Arenibacter algicola: one gene and its partner. The protein of the gene in region 1 interacts with the protein of each later gene in a pairwise test. Links are inferred from orthologs where the notes say so. Each region holds a gene or a part of one and is shown in the gene's direction. Other genes may lie near its edges.

The links.
Region 2: the proteins of ruvA (region 1) and ruvC interact in binary tests that used the Escherichia coli proteins (3 or more experiments, as listed by UniProt). The link is inferred for Arenibacter algicola from one-to-one orthologs.

The regions. Positions count from the first base shown.
Region 1 is NZ_JPOO01000001.1:711,768-714,878, forward strand. What follows is about bases 221-2,994. They hold ruvA (Holliday junction branch migration protein RuvA), read left to right. Parts: upstream 221-1,203; coding sequence 1,204-1,785; downstream 1,786-2,994. Other genes in these bases: U735_RS0102965 (NADP-dependent malic enzyme), read left to right, coding at 221-1,146; sov (T9SS outer membrane translocon Sov/SprA), read left to right, coding at 1,791-2,994. Also shown: more of U735_RS0102965, read left to right, coding at 1-220; more of sov, read left to right, coding at 2,995-3,111. UniProt on the Escherichia coli protein: The RuvA-RuvB-RuvC complex processes Holliday junction (HJ) DNA during genetic recombination and DNA repair.
Region 2 is NZ_JPOO01000001.1:557,416-560,468, forward strand. Bases 82-2,797 are described here. They hold ruvC (crossover junction endodeoxyribonuclease RuvC), read left to right. Parts: upstream 82-1,020; coding sequence 1,021-1,575; downstream 1,576-2,797. Other genes in these bases: U735_RS24355 (M56 family metallopeptidase), read left to right, coding at 82-353; U735_RS0102305 (hypothetical protein), read left to right, coding at 512-988; U735_RS0102315 (four helix bundle protein), read left to right, coding at 1,713-2,078; hemW (radical SAM family heme chaperone HemW), read left to right, coding at 2,166-2,797. Also shown: more of U735_RS24355, read left to right, coding at 1-81; more of hemW, read left to right, coding at 2,798-3,053.

The DNA.
Region 1 (3,111 bases):
GATCCCAGATTGATTTCTGAGATTCCACCTGCCGTTGCCAAGGCGGCCATGGAAAGTGGAGTGGCCAAAATGCCCATAGATGATTGGGATAAGTATAGGGAGGAATTATTGCAGCGCTCCGGTAACGATAATAAAATAGTTCGTTTGCTCCACGATCGTGCAAGAATGAACCCTAAAAAAATTGTTTACGCGGAGGCTGATCATTTGGACGTGCTAAAAGCGGCCCAAATTGCCTATGAGGAAGGGTTGGCAACGCCAATTTTATTGGGAAATAAGGTGATTATTTCGGAATTGATGAAGGAGCTGGAATTCGATGCCGATATTCTCATAATAGATTCCCATGCCGATGAAACCAATGATAAAAGAAATCATTATGCCGCCAAGTATTTTGAAAATAGACAGCGTAGTGGGGTAAGCCTCTTCGGGGCCCGCGCCAAGATGAAAGAGCGTAATTATTTTGCAGCAATGATGGTATTGGAGGGAGATGCGGATGGTATGATTTCCGGATATTCCAGGGCATACCCTACGGTGGTAAAACCAGTTTTTGAGGTAATAGGAAGGGCTGCCAACGTTAAAAAGGTGTCTACCGTAAACATTATGATTACCGAAAGGGGGCCGTTGTTTTTGGCAGATACTTCTATCAACATAGATCCCAGCGCCGAGGAAATTGCAGAAATTGCAAAAATGACGGCAAATGTGGCTACTACCTTTGGTTTTAGTCCTGTCATGGCCCTATTGTCCTATGCCAATTTTGGATCTTCAACACATCCCCGAGCTACCAAAGTGAAGGAGGCTGTAAAAATATTGCACGCCAACAATCCTGAATTGGTGGTCGATGGGGAAATTCAAATCGACTTTGCGTTGAACAAAGAATTGCACCAGGGTAAATTTCCCTTTTCCAAATTGTCCGGTAAAAAAGTAAATACACTAATTTTTCCAAACTTGGAGTCGGCCAACATTACCTATAAACTACTGAAGGAGCTGAACCAGGCAGATTCCATTGGTCCTATCATGGTAGGGCTAAGACGATCCGTACACATTCTTCAATTGGGGGCCAGTGTAGACGAGATGGTCAATATGACTGCTGTGGCGGTTATCGATGCCCAGGAAAGGGAGAAAAGAAAATTGGCAAAAACACAAAAATAAATAGTTTAAATAATTCTAGTTTCAAGATGGCTTGAAACCCGAAACCAGCAAAGGCTAATGATTACCCATTTAAAAGGAAAACTTGTTGAAAAAAATCCCACCCATATTGTAATCGAATGTGCGGGTGTGGGATATTTTGTAAATATTTCGCTGCACACGTTTTCAAAAATTGGGGATTCGGAAAGCATTCAGCTGTACACCCATCTACAAGTAAAGGAAGATTCACATACTTTGTTCGGTTTCTCCGAAAAGTCCGAAAGGGAGATATTTAGATTGCTTTTGTCCGTATCCGGAATAGGATCCAGTACGGCCAGAACTATGTTGTCCTCCCTGTCTCCAGCTCAGATCAGGGATGCCATAGCCACGGGAGATGTGCCTACTATTCAAGGAATCAAGGGCATCGGTGCCAAAACGGCACAACGGGTAATTTTGGACCTCAAGGACAAGGTTTTAAAAGTCTACGATATTGATGAACTTTCCGCCCCATCAAACAATACAAATAAAGATGAAGCGTTATCTGCATTAGAGGTTCTTGGTTTTGTCCGCAAACAAGCTGAAAAGGTTGTGGATAAAGTAGTTGCCCAAGACCCTGGACTAAGCGTAGAGGACATTATAAAATTTGCGCTTAAAAATTTATAACAAGTTTGAAAAAAGGGGCAAAATTTTATCTTAAATCATCATTTAAGCTTACTATCCTACTGTTTATTTTCTTGGCCGCAACGGGTACTTCCCTAGCGCAGGAAATAGAGGGGGAAGATGCAATTGAGCAGGAAGTAGATTCGGTAAAAACGGGTGTTGCACTGGGAAAATTGAAAATGGAAAACCCGGACAGCATAGTTTCAAAGTATACTTATGACCCCAATCTTGACAGATATATCTATACGGTAAGTGTTGGGGATTTTGATATCAATTACCCCGTTATCCTTACCCCTGAACAATACTTGGAGCTTGTGCGCCGCGAGGGCATGAAGTCCTATTTTAAAGAAAAAATTGATGCTTTTTCTGGCAAAAAAGAGGGTAGTGAGGCAGCTCGTAAAAATTTACTTCCCAATTTCTATGTAAATAATAGTTTTTTTGAAAGTGTCTTTGGAGGCAATACCATTGAGGTGATTCCACAGGGATCTGTGGCGATGGATCTAGGGGTGATATGGCAAAAAAACGATAACCCATCCCTGTCCCCACGTAACAGGACCAATCTTTCCTTCGATTTTGATCAACGGATAAGCTTAAGTATGTTGGGTAAAATAGGGGAGCGACTTCAGGTAACGGCCAATTATGATACCGAGGCTACCTTCGATTTTCAGAATTTGGTCAAGTTGGACTATACACCATCCGAGGATGATATACTTCAAAAGATAGAGGTAGGTAATGTTAGTATGCCTCTTAATAGTTCCTTGATTACAGGGGCACAGAGCCTTTTCGGGGTAAAGACCGAACTTCAATTTGGGAAGACCAGGGTTACGGCCGTATTTTCGGAACAAAGGTCGCAGAGCAATACGGTGGTGGCTCAAGGTGGGGGTACGGTGAACGACTTTGAACTTAGGGCCCAGGATTACGATGCCGATAAACACTTCTTCCTGGCCCATTATTTTAGGGATAATTATGATGCCGCACTTGTTAATTATCCATATATAAGGAGCCAGGTCCAGATTACAAGGTTGGAAGTTTGGATTACCAATAGGAGCCAGCAAACCGTGAATATTAGAAACGTTGTTGCTATTCAGGATTTGGGGGAGATACAACCCGAAAAAACAAGAATAGGGCAAAACAACGGTGATCCCGCTGGATTCTTTAATAGTTCCGCTGCCGGTAATTTACCAAGGAACGCTGCCAATGATTTTGATCCTCTACAAATAGGGTCCGGGGGCGCGCTCACAAGTAATATTCGCGATATAGCTACCGTGCAAACTGGTTTTAATGTTCCCGGTTATACCGTTAACCAAGGGTTTGATTATGCTATTTTGG
Region 2 (3,053 bases), 150 kb from region 1 along the record:
TACGGGTGCCTTTTTCGATTCCGATTACATTCAGGCTTCAGGGCCCAGAAGAAAATGGTTCATCACAATCGCCAGAATTAACGTCAGTTGCGAATACAATGTCTGTTATGGCATATGTTAAAAAGGTTGATGGTAAGGAATATCTTCGATGTATGGTTACGGATGGAACCAAAGGGTTGCCCGGAGTTGATGTTTCCATACAAGGAAAAAATGAGGTTGTGGTTACCGACTTTGATGGGCTAATTGAGATTGAAGCCCAAAAAGGGGATGTCTTAACTTTTAAGTACAAAGGATTGCCCACTACTATGCTTGTCGTTACGGACCAACAGAAATACCATATTACCAATAAGTAAACACTACTATTTCTTTCCAAGAGGTGACCATTGTACTATTCCGAAGTTTATTTCATGAAAATTGTAGGCCATAGGATAAGACTATTGAGGAGGAAATTGACAGCTACAGCCCTTAAATTGATCAAAAAATTGTAATTTCCGCCCAGAATCTGGCATACATGAGGAAAGTTGCGGTTTTGGCTTGTTTTTGTCTTTTTACCTCTTGCGACTGGTTTACTTCCAAAGAAGAAAAAACCCAAGAATTGGTAAACGAGGAAATGCGCAATATAAATTTTAATGAGGTTGATAAGTACCCCTTATTTGACAACTGCGATGAAATGTTGGACAAGACGGGGCAGTTGGATTGTTTTCAAAATACACTATTGGAACAATATACTGCGACTTTGGAGGATTTTGAATTTCAATTTGTGTCCGATATCAACACCTCTATATACGTGGATTTTTTGGTGGACTACAAAGGGGAAATTTCGGTATTGGAAGTGCAGCGCAACCAGGATATTGAAAATCAGATCCCCGAATTTCGTAGCATCATCACTCAAAGCCTAAAAGGCCTGCCTCCATTATCGCCTGCCTTAAAACGAGGGGTGCCGGTATCCTCAAAATTTAGGATTCCCATTATAGTGAATTCCAACTGAAATATAAATCTAGAATCTAAACAATTCCTTCCTTGGCAAATGAAAAGATAATATTGGGTATCGATCCTGGAACCACCATTATGGGTTTTGGCATAATTAAGGTGGTGAATAAGAAAATGGAGTTTCTTCAGATGAACGAACTCCTGCTTCAAAAATACGATGACCCCTATACCAAGCTAAAACTTATTTTTGAACGCACCATAGAGCTTATCGATACTTACCACCCGGACGAAATTGCTATTGAGGCCCCTTTTTTTGGAAAGAATGTGCAATCCATGCTCAAGTTGGGCAGGGCCCAGGGCGTGGCCATGGCTGCAGGCCTATCGCGCCAAATTCCCATCACGGAATACCTCCCAAAAAAGATTAAAATGGCCATTACAGGAAACGGTAACGCCAGTAAGGAACAGGTGGCCAAAATGCTGCAAAGCGTGTTGGGATTAAAGTCGCTCCCTAAAAACCTGGACAGTACCGATGGTCTTGCCGCTGCAGTCTGTCATTTTTATAACGAAGGCCGAATAGAAGTAGGCAAAAGCTATAGTGGCTGGGATGCTTTTGTGAAACAGAACGATGGTAGGGTGAAGAAGTGAAGATTGGCGGTTATATAGTGAACAGTAATCAGTAAAAAGTAAACAGTTTGGTTTGAGCCAAATGGGACTTGGATCAGATTTATATACCAATTCTTTAAAAAACATAATTTAGATCTATTGAACAGCAATCAGTAACTATGAGATTTCAGGACTTATTGGCTTATAAAAAATCTTTTACTTTGGCGATGAGGATTTTTGAGATTTCCAAATCCTTTCCTAAGGAAGAAAGATATTCTTTGACCGATCAGATAAGAAGATCCTCCAGAAGTGTTTCGGCAAATATTGCCGAATCTTATGCTAAGCGTCTTTATCCAAAATATTTCATTAATAAATTAACAGATAGTGATGCCGAGAATCTAGAAACTCAAGTATGGTTAGAGTATGCGAAGGAGTGCCAATATATTGATAAGAAAATATTCGATGAGTTGATTGGCGAAAGCAAGGAAATAGGTAAGCTAATTTATTACATGATTAATAACCCTGACAAGTTTGGTTCCAAATAGATATTTTTACTAACCACTAACCACTAACCACTGACCACTGACCACTGACCACTGACCACTGACCACTGTTTACTGATTACTGAAAAAATGAGCGGCATTTACATCCATATCCCTTTCTGCAAGCAGGCCTGTCACTATTGCGATTTTCATTTTTCCACCAATATGGGGAAGAAGGAGGCCATGGTACTGGCATTGATCAAGGAATTGGAACTTAGGAAGGATGAGTTTAAGGAGGAGGAGGTGCAAACAATTTACTTTGGGGGTGGAACTCCATCGGTTTTGAACACAGCAGAAATCAACCAGATAATTGGGTCGGTTTATAGTAATTATACTGTGGTAAGTGCACCCGAGATCACTTTGGAGGCCAACCCCGATGATCTGTCCGAAGAAAAGATAGAAGAATTGGCCAAATCACCAATCAATAGGTTAAGTATCGGAATCCAATCTTTTTTTGAGGAGGATTTAAAGATGATGAACAGGGCGCATAATTCCATGGAAGCGGAAGACTGCATCGTACTGGCCAAGAATTATTTTGATAATATTTCCATCGATCTTATATATGGTATTCCCGGGATGACCAATGAACGATGGGTTGCCAATATAGAAAAGGCATTGGCCTTCGGGGTGCCCCATATTTCCAGTTACGCCCTTACTGTGGAGCCCAAAACGGCCTTAAAATCGTTTATAGAAAAAGGGCTTATCCCTCCTGTGGATGATGAATTGGCTGAGGTACATTTTCATATTCTGGTACGTAAATTGGAAGCTGCAGGCTTTATTAACTACGAAATTTCCAATTTTGGAAAACCAGGTTACTTTTCCCGGAACAACACGGCCTATTGGCAGGGGAAAAAATACTTGGGCATTGGTCCCTCCGCCCATTCCTATGACGGAATTAGAAGGGGCTGGAATGTAAACAATAATACCAAGTACCTAAAAGCGATTTCTCAAAATGAATTGCCTATGGAAGCAGAGGTG